2 regions of the Mesorhizobium robiniae genome follow, and region 1 is predicted to be linked to the other one. Evidence: riboswitches for the same ligand, from Rfam matches in the RefSeq annotation. Region 1 holds a riboswitch; the other holds the start of a gene.
What was found. Region 1 has a riboswitch for S-adenosylmethionine ahead of metX (homoserine O-acetyltransferase MetX). Riboswitches for the same ligand answer to the same signal wherever they lie in the genome.
Positions count from the first base shown of each region.

Region 2: linked by a shared signal. The riboswitch ahead of ABID19_RS06485 (O-succinylhomoserine sulfhydrylase) and the one ahead of metX (homoserine O-acetyltransferase MetX) in region 1 are both predicted to bind S-adenosylmethionine.

Region 1 is NZ_JBEPMC010000015.1:98,175-103,155, forward strand. Features, by position in the region: gene ABID19_RS30405 (sugar kinase) at 1-854, shown strand, start outside; gene ABID19_RS30410 (prephenate/arogenate dehydrogenase family protein) at 875-1,810, opposite strand; gene hisC (histidinol-phosphate transaminase) at 1,815-2,924, opposite strand; SAM riboswitch at 3,053-3,130, shown strand; gene metX (homoserine O-acetyltransferase MetX) at 3,251-4,420, shown strand; gene metW (methionine biosynthesis protein MetW) at 4,455-4,981, shown strand, end outside.
Region 2 is NZ_JBEPMC010000002.1:434,332-439,312, reverse strand. Features, by position in the region: gene ABID19_RS06500 (Hsp33 family molecular chaperone) at 1-564, shown strand, start outside; gene apaG (Co2+/Mg2+ efflux protein ApaG) at 571-963, opposite strand; gene ABID19_RS06490 (ceramide glucosyltransferase) at 1,284-2,429, shown strand; gene ABID19_RS06485 (O-succinylhomoserine sulfhydrylase) at 2,454-3,644, opposite strand; SAM riboswitch at 3,702-3,779, opposite strand; gene ABID19_RS06480 (2'-deoxycytidine 5'-triphosphate deaminase) at 3,950-4,981, shown strand, end outside.

The sequences.
Region 1 (4,981 bases):
CGGCACGTCAGGGGAAATTCATCGCGTCCGACGGCGTCCAGATCGCCTCGGGCATGGCTTCGAGCGCGGCGTGCGCCGCACGCCGCGTCGGCGCGGACGTATCGCTGTGGGCGAGTGCGGGGGACGACCTGGTCGGCGACCAGCTGGTCGCCGGGATCGAGGCCGAGGGCGTCGATTGCGGCTTTGTCCGGCGCGTCAGCGGCGCGCGGTCGGCACTGTCGGCCATCTTGGTCGACACGCATGGCGAGCGCATCATCGTTCCATTCTACGACAAGCTCGCCCAGGCCGACCCCGAGGCCCTCCCCACCCAAGACCTCGCCGCATTCGACGCCGTCCTGGTCGACGTGCGCTGGCCGGGCGCAGCAGCTTTGGCCCTGGCGGCGGCGCGCGCAATCGGCCGCCCGGCGATACTGGACGCCGACACAGCGCCGCGGGACGTGCTGGAACGGCTGCTTCCGCTGGCCTCGCACATCGTCGCATCGGAGCCGGCGGCGTTCATCCTCTGCGGCGAGGAGCAAGGCCCGCAACAGGCCTGTGAAGCGCTGGCCAGACGCACCGATGCATTTGTCGCGGTGACGGGCGGCGCTGCGGGAACCTGGTGGTTCGACCGCTCGATAGGGTCCGTGCGCCATGTCGCGGCGCCAAGGATCAAGGCAGTGGATACGCTTGCCGCCGGCGACGTGTTTCACGGCGCCTTTGCCGTCGGGCTGGCGGAAGCCATGCCGATCGAACGGACATTGCGGTTTGCCAGCGCCGCCGCCGCGCTCAAATGCCTGCGCTTCGGCGGCAGGCTAGGCGCCCCGGACAGGGCCGAGACGCTGGCAATGATGGCGGCTCACTGGCCGGCGGACTGACGGCCGGCGGTCGAGACAGGCTACTGCTTTGCGGGGTGCTCGACCGCTTGCCGGCCAAAATCCGGTACGTCGATGTCCTGGCCGGCCTCGATGATCGAGCGGCGGACGGCGCGGGTGCGGGTGAAGAGGTCGAACAGCTTTTCGCCGTCGCCCCAGCGGATCGCCCGCTGCAGCGAGGCCAGATCTTCCGAGAACCGCGCCAGCATTTCAAGGATGGCATCCTTGTTGTGCAGGCAGACATCCCGCCACATGGTCGGGTCGGAAGCCGCAAGGCGCGTGAAGTCGCGAAAGCCGGAGGCCGAATATTTGATGACCTCGGACTTGGTCACCGATTCCAGATCGTCGGCGGTGCCGACGATGTTGTAGGCGATGATGTGCGGCAGATGCGAGACGATGGCCAATGTCATGTCGTGATGCTGGGGATCCATCGTGTCGATGTTGGAGCCGCAGCGGCGCCAGAATTCCGAGAGTCTTTCCAGTGCCTCGGGATCGGTGCCGGGCAACGGCGTGAAAATGCACCAGCGGTTTTCGAACAGCTCGGCAAAGCCGGCATCCGGACCCGATTTTTCAGTGCCGGCCAATGGATGGCCGGGAATGAAGTGCACACCGTCGGGCACATGCGGCTCAATCTGCGCGATCACCGACGCCTTGGTCGAGCCGACATCGGTGAGGATGGCGCCCTGCTTCAGCGCCGGTGCGATTTCCTCGGCGACCTCGCCCGAAGAGCCGACCGGCACCGAAACGATGACCAGGTCGGCATCGCGAACCGCCTCTTTCGCGTCCATCGTGTAGGAGGAGCCCAGGCCGAGTTCCCTTGCCCGCGCCAGCGTCGTTTCGCTGCGTGTCGAGATGGCAACGTGGCCGGCAAGGCCTTCGCGCTGGATGACGCGGGCCAGCGACGAGCCGATCAGGCCGATGCCGACCAGCGCGATCTTTTCGAACATCGGTGATGTCATTGTCTCAGCTTTTCAGAAATGTCGCGAGGGCGGCGACAACGCCGCGATTGGCCTCTTCGGTGCCGATGCTCATGCGCAGTGCATTCGGGAAACCGTAGCCGGAAACGCGCCGCAATATATAGCCGCGCGCGGAGAGGTAGTCGTCCGCAGCTGCCGCTGAATGCTCCTTGTCCTCGGGAAAGTGGATGAGGACGAAATTGCCGACGCTCGGCGTCACCCGCAGCCCGAGCTTGGTCAATTCCTCACTCACCCATGCCAGCCAGGTCTCGTTATGCGCCACGCTGCGCTCGACATGGGCGCGGTCGCGGATCGCGGCAATGCCGGCCTCGATCGCCGTCGCATTGACGTTGAAGGGACCGCGCACGCGGTTGATCGCGTCGATGATATGCATCGGCGCGTACATCCAGCCGATCCGCGCGCCGCCGAGGCCGAGCTTGGAGAAGGTGCGGGTCATGACCACGTTTTCCGCGCTGCCCACCAGTTCGACGCCGGCTTCATAGTCGTTGCGGCGGACATATTCGGCATAGGCGCCGTCCAGCACCAGAAGCACGTTTCGAGGCAGGCCGGCATGCAGGCGGCGTACCTCCTGGAACGGCAAATAGGTGCCGGTCGGGTTGTTGGGATTGGCGAGGAAGATGATCCTGGTGCGCGGCGTCACCGCAGCGAGGATCGCGTCGATGTCGGCGCGCTCATTGGTTTCCTTGACCGACACCGGGACAGCACCTGCCGACTGGATGTAGATCTTGTAGACCATGAAGGCATGTTCGGTGATGACGGCTTCATCGCCGGGCGCGAGATAGGTCTGCGCCAGCAGGCCCAGGATCTCGTCGGAGCCGTTGGAACAGACGATGTTGGCTGGGTTGAGGCCATGCACCTCGGCGATCGCCTCCCGCAGGCGCCTTGCGGTGCCGTCGGGATAGATGTCGAGTCTGGCCGCAACGTCGCGAGCGGCCTCTATCGCCTTCGGCGATGGGCCGAGCGGGTTCTCGTTCGAGGACAATTTGTGGACCTTGGCGACGCCGGCCGGCGCCGTGCTTTTGCCCGGCACATAGGCTTCGATATCCAGTATCCCCGCGCGGGGCGTTGGACGTGCCTGATCCGATGCCTGGTTCATACTATAAAAATCCGTCGAGAACGCTTCCGCCTGGAAAGCCGCAGCGGAAATACAAGCCGTGGCCCGGAATGTCGAGAGGCGTGAGCGGCTGGCCGTTGACGCCGAGGCGCGCCGGCCCTAGAAGAGGGGCGAAATTCCGTGGTGATTTGGCCGGTCGGCTTGCAGCCACGTTAAACAACTTGCTAAAGGGCCGTTTGCATCCTGTAACCGGCTTTGCGAAGGCAATGCCGGTTTTTGTTTGTCCGCTGCCGGCCGGACAATCGCATCGACGCGAAAATCGGTTCCGATTTTCGGAAACGCGCGATGGGTTGATGTAAGAGGATGCTATGGTCGCGCTGCGCACTAAGAGAACCAACAACGAGGCCGACGAGCCGTCGAGCCCCGTGTTGCGTTTTGGTGCCGACAAGCCGCTCAAGCTCGACGCCGGCACTCTGCTGTCACCGTTCCAGATCGCCTACAAGACCTACGGCACGCTCAACGACGCCCGCTCCAACGCCATTCTCGTCTGCCATGCGCTGACCGGCGACCAGCATGTCGCCAGCACCAATCCGGTGACCGGCAAGCCGGGCTGGTGGGAAGTGCTGATCGGCCCCGGCAAGATCATCGACACCAGCCGCTTCTTCGTCATCTGCTCCAACGTCATCGGCGGCTGCCTCGGCTCCACCGGCCCTGCCTCGACCAATCCTGCCACCGGCAAGCCCTACGGGCTCGACCTGCCGATCATCACCATCCGCGACATGGTGCGGGCACAGTTGATGCTGGTCGACCATTTCGGCATCGAAAAACTGTTCTCGGTGCTCGGCGGCTCGATGGGCGGCATGCAGGTGCTGCAATGGGCGTCGAGCTATCCGGAGCGCGTTTTTTCGGCGCTGCCGATCGCCACCGGGGCGCGCCATTCCTCACAGAACATCGCCTTCCATGAGGTCGGCCGGCAAGCGGTGATGGCCGATCCGGACTGGCATGGCGGCAAATATTTCGAACAGGGCAAGCGTCCGGAAAAGGGACTGGCCGTGGCGCGCATGGCCGCTCACATCACCTATCTGTCGGAGGCGGCCCTGCATCGAAAGTTTGGCCGCAACCTGCAGGATCGTGAAGCGCTAACGTTCGGTTTCGACGCCGACTTCCAGATCGAGAGCTATTTGCGCCATCAGGGCATGACCTTCGTCGACCGCTTCGATGCCAATTCCTATCTCTATATGACCCGGGCGATGGACTATTTCGACCTCGCCGCCGACCACGGCGGGCGGCTGGCCGACGCCTTTGCCGGCACCAAGACCCGTTTCTGCCTGGTCTCCTTCACGAGCGACTGGCTGTTTCCGACCGAGGAGAGCCGCTCGGTCGTCCACGCGCTGAACGCGGCCGGCGCCTCGGTTTCCTTTGTCGAGATCGAGACCGATCGCGGTCACGACGCCTTCCTGCTCGACGAGCCGGAACTGTTTGCCGCCATCAACGGCTTCATCGCCTCGGCGGCTCGAGCCAGGGGGCTCAGCGCATGACGCCCGAGGATTGCAGACTTTTTGGACCGGCATCATGAGTGTCAATCACGCCCAGCGCGTCGACCTCGAAGTCGTCGCCGATCTCATCCCGGCGCAGTCGCGGGTGCTGGATGTCGGCTCTGGCGATGGCCTGCTGCTCGAATTGCTGCAGGCGACGAAGCAGGTCGACGGCCGCGGGATGGAACTGTCGCAACGCGGCGTCAACGAATGCGTGGCGCGCGGCCTGTCCGTCATCCAGGGCGACGCCGACAAGGACCTCAAATTCTATCCCGCCAAGGGTTTTGACTTCGTCGTCTTGTCGCAGACCTTGCAGGCGACCCGCAACCCGAAGCTGGTGCTCGACGAGTTGCTCAGGATCGGCAAGCACACCATCGTCTCCTTCCCCAATTTCGGCCATTGGCGGGTGCGCCTTTCGCTGTTCCTCGACGGGCGGATGCCGGTGACGAAGGACCTGCCCTATTCCTGGTACGACACGCCCAATATCCACTTCTGCACCATCCGGGACTTCGTCAATCTCTGCGACGAACTCGGCGCAACGGTGGAAAAGGCAACCGCGCTCGA
Region 2 (4,981 bases), on a different contig from region 1:
TATCAGGGCATCGTCCAGCTTGACGGCGAGACGCTGGAGGAGGCCGCGCGCACCTATTTCCGTCAGTCGGAGCAGATCCCGACCGATCTCAGGCTCTCGGTGGCCAAGCTGTTGACCCCAGGCATCGGCGGCGCCCGCGAGCAGTGGCGTGCCGGTGGCATCCTGGCGCAATTCCTGCCGCAATCGCCCGAGCGCATGCGTGTGCCCGACCTTCCGGGCGGCGACGGCGATCCGCGCGACGAGATTCACGATCCGGTCGACAATTCCTGGCAGGAACTGCTGGCACTGCTTGGCACCATCGAGCCGACGGAACTGATCGACCCGACGATCGGCGCCGAGCGGCTGCTTTACCGGCTGTTCCACGAGCACGGCGTCCGCGTCTTCGGCGGCGTTCCGGTCGCCGACCAGTGCTCATGTTCCAAGGAGAAGATCCGCGGCATTCTCGAAGGTTTCTCCGCCGACGAGATCAGGGACAGCACCGAGGATGGCGGCATTCACGTCGCCTGCGAATTCTGCTCGAAGCAGTATGACTTCGACCCAGCGGAATTTACCGCGGCGCAGTGACAGCTGTCAGTTGACGGTGCGCCGTGTGCCCGGCAGGTCGAGCGAAAAGGCGGGGATGGCGATATCGAACGTCTCGCCCCGCTTGTTGCGCATCGTGTAGTGGCCAACCATGATGCCGGAAGGCGTCGGCAACGGGCAACCGGACGTATATTGATAGCTGTCGCCGGGGTTGAGCTCGGGCTGGTCGCCAACGACGCCGGCGCCGCGCACTTCCTCGACGCGGCCGGCGCCGTCCGTGATATGCCAATAGCGCGACAGAAGCTGAACGAACTCGTCCGACTGGTTGTCTATGGTCACGTGATAACCCCAGACATAGCGGTTCTCCGACGGGTCCGAGCGATCTTCCAGATAGAACGGCCTGACCAGCACTTCGATGTTGCGCGTGACGGCGCGGTACATGGATTACTCCGGTTGCTGCGGCAGGGAACATTTGTCCCGCTGCGCGGTTTGATGCGGGAGCGCAGACCCCGTTTGCCGACCTCAAAGCGCACGTGCCGAAAAACAATGTCATTTAAGTGACACATGACAATGCTGGTGTGCACAGACCGTGCCGGGCGACTCGGGCGCTCTGTCGACTACCACATCGGCCCGAAAATCGAGTTTGATTTTCGGGCCGATGCGTAGACTCAAATGCGTTAGAGCGTCCTTGGCGCGTCCAAATGGACGCGGCGCTCTCATGAAACGGCCGCAGGCGGCCTTTCCGGAGTGACCAGATCTCGATGGAACTGACTCTCGCAGCCGCCGTTGCATCTTCAGCCCTTCTTTTTTCAAATCTCGCCAGCATCATGCTCGCCTCGTCGCGGCTCAAGAAGCGGCAGGTCATCGCTGCACCCTCCGGGAAGCCGCCGCCTCTCTCGATCGTCGTGCCGTCGCGTGGCGTCGAGCCGTTCACCGAGGAGACGCTTCAGCGCGCCTTCTCGCTCGATTGGCCACACTATGAACTGATCTTCTGCGTCGCCCATGCCGACGATCCAGTGGTCAATCTCATCAACGCCGCTATTGCCCGTTATCCCCATGTGCCGGCGCGGCTGCTCACCGGCGATGACCGCATTAGCGCCAATCCCAAGCTCAATAACTGCGTCAAGGGTTGGGAAGCCGCACGCCACGACTGGGTCATCCTTGCCGACTCCAACGTGTTGATGCCCAAAGACTATATCCAGCACCTGATGGCCGCATGGCGGCCGACCACAGGCCTTGTCTGCTCGACCCCGATCGGCTCGCGGCCGGATGGCTTCTGGGCCGAAGTCGAATGCGCTTTTCTCAACACGCTGCAGGCGCGCTGGCAATATGCCGGCGAGGCACTTGGCCTCGGCTTTGCCCAGGGCAAGAGCATGCTGTGGAACAAGCCGATGCTTGACGCGAACGGCGGTATCCACGCGCTCGCCGCCGAGATCGCTGAGGACGCTGCTGCGACCAAGCTGGTCAATGGGCTCGGCTTGCGCGTCAATCTCGTCGCCTCACCGTTCGAGCAGCCGCTCGGCCAGCGTACATTTGGCGAAATTTGGTCGCGACAGGCCCGCTGGGCGCGGCTGCGCCGCGTCACCTTCCCGCTGTTCTTCGCGCCCGAGATATTAACCGGCGCGGCAATGCCACTGCTGTTGGCGCTGATCGCGGCGGCCAGTGCCGGCGTCAGCTTGCCCACCACGGCTTTATGCGTACTGCTGATTGCCTATCTGCCGGAATGCATGCTCGCCTGGTCCAAGGGCTGGTATCTCTCGCCACGCACCGTCACTGCGATGATCGTGCGGGATACGGTGCTTCCCGCCATCTGGGCACGTGGCTGGCTGGGCGGTGCTGTCGAATGGCGCGGCAATGCCATGACCATCCGCACCAAGGCTATGACCGAGTTGGAAGAAAGCGTCTGAGAAATCCCTGCCGCGCGGCGACTGCTATTTGGCTGATTTGAGTGCCTGCTCGACATCTGCGAGCAGATCGTCCGTGTCCTCAAGTCCGACGGACAGCCTCAGCGTGCCCGGCCCGATGCCGAGCTCGGCGCGCGCCTCATCGCTCAGATTCTTGTGCGTCGTCGTCGCCGGGTGGGTGATCAGGCTCTTGGCGTCGCCGAGATTGTTGGAAATCAGCACGATATCGAGCGCGTTCTGCAAGGCGAAGGCTGCCTGCTTGCCGCCCTTGACGTCAAGGCAGATCAGCGTCGAGCCGCCCGACATCTGCTTCTTGACGACCGCCGCCTGCGGGTGGTCGGCGCGGCCGGGATAGATAACGCGGGCGATTTCCGATCGCTCGGCAAGAAAATCCGCGATCTTGCCGGCACTTTCCGTCTGCTGACGCACGCGCAGCGGCAGCGTCTCCAGGCCCTTTAGCAGCGTCCAGGCGTTGAACGGAGACAGGCTGGGACCGGTGTGGCGGAAATAGTCGTGCAGGTTCTCGTCGATCCACTTCTTGTCCGACAGGATGATCCCGCCGAGGCAGCGACCCTGGCCGTCAATGTGCTTGGTCGCCGAATAGACGACGATATGGGCGCCGAGCTGCAACGGTTTCTGCTGCAAGGGCGTGGCAAAGACATTGTCGACGATCAGCCGCGCGCCGATCGAATTGGCAAGCGAGGCAACGGCTGCGATGTCGACGACTTCCAGCGTCGGATTGGTCGGGCTTTCAAGAAAGAACAGCTTGGTGTTGGGCCTGACCGCCTGTTCCCAATTGGCGATTTCGGTGCCGTCGACCAGCGTCGCCTCGATGCCGTATTTCGGCGCCAGCGTCTCGACCACCCAGCGGCAGGAGCCGAACAGCGCGCGCGCCGCCACGATATGGTCGCCGGCCCTGGCGCTGCACAGCAGCGCCGCCGTCACCGCAGCCATGCCCGACGCTGTGGCGCGGGCATCTTCGGCGCCCTCCAGCGCACACATGCGCTTCTCGAACATGTCGACCGTCGGATTGGCGTAGCGCGAATAGATGAAGCCCGGTTCCTCGCCCTTGAAACGGGCCTCGGCCGCTTGCGCGGTGTCGTAGACATAGCCCTGGGTGAGGTACATCGCCTCGGAGGTCTCGCCGAAACCGGAACGCAAGGTCCCGCTATGCACGAGTGCTGTCTGAGGTTTCCAATTGCGCTTCTTGCTTGTCATCACTTTTGTTCCAGACACAAAAAAACCGGCCGCGAAAGTCGCAACCGGTCCATACGGCCTTGCGGCCCGACGGTCCTTTAGCGACTTGTTTAACGTGGCTGCAAGCCGACCGGCCAAATCACCACGGGATAACGACCCTTTAGACCCGGACCTCGCTTGCGTCAATTGCCGGCATGATTAAGAGGTTTGTACCAGCAGGTTCCGCAAAAGCCTGCCCTTGGGTCTGACCTGAGGGCGTCTCACGGTTTTGCGGCATAAGACTGCAAGAAACGAGACCTTGCCCGGCCTTCAAGCGGAGCCAGACTTTGCGGCAGACAGGCATTCTTCCCGATCAGGACATTTCCGCACTGTTCCAGTCGGGTGCGCTGACGTCGCTGCGCGCGCTCGACGCCGACCAGATCCAGCCAGCCAGCCTCGACCTCAGGCTTGGCGACAAGGCCTGGCGGGTGCGCGCCTCTTTCCTGCCCGGCCCAAACCACAGGGTCGCTGAAAAACTCGACCGTCTGAAGCTGCACGAAATCAATCTCGCCGACGGTGCGGTGCTGGAGACGGGCTGCGTATATATCGTGCCGCTGCTCGAGAGCCTGGCGCTTCCGGCAAATATTTCGGCCTCGGCCAACCCGAAGAGCTCGACGGGACGGCTCGACATCTTCACTCGCGTGATGACCGATCGCGGCCATGAGTTCGACAAGATCGCTGCCGGCTACAACGGTCCGCTCTATCTGGAAGTCAGTCCGCGCACCTTTCCGATCGTCGTCCGCGCCGGCTCGCGGCTGTCGCAGATCAGGTTCCGCACCGGCAATGCGCTTTTGTCGGAAAGCGAGCTGCACGAATTGCACCGTGCCGAGACGCTCGTCGCCACCGAGCCACCCAACATTTCCGGTGGTGGCATCGCGCTGTCGATCGATCTCGATGGCGATAAGGATGGCCTGGTCGGTTACCGCGGCAAGCACCACACCGGGCTGGTCGACGTCGACAAGCGCGCCGCGCAGGATGTCGTCGACTTCTGGGAGCCGCTCTACAAGAGCGGTGCCGGCGAATTGGTGCTCGATCCGGACGAATTCTATATCCTCGTCAGCCAGGAGGCGGTGCATGTGCCGCCGCTCTATGCCGCCGAGATGACGCCCTTCGATCCGCTGGTCGGCGAATTCCGCGTCCACTATGCCGGCTTCTTCGATCCGGGCTTTGGCCATTCGGCGGCCGGCGGCACCGGCAGCAGGGCGGTGCTTGAAGTGCGCAGCCACGAAGTGCCGTTCATCCTCGACCACGGCCAGATCGTCGGGCGCCTCGTCTACGAGCACATGCTGAAGCGGCCGCAGGCACTCTACGGCACCGAT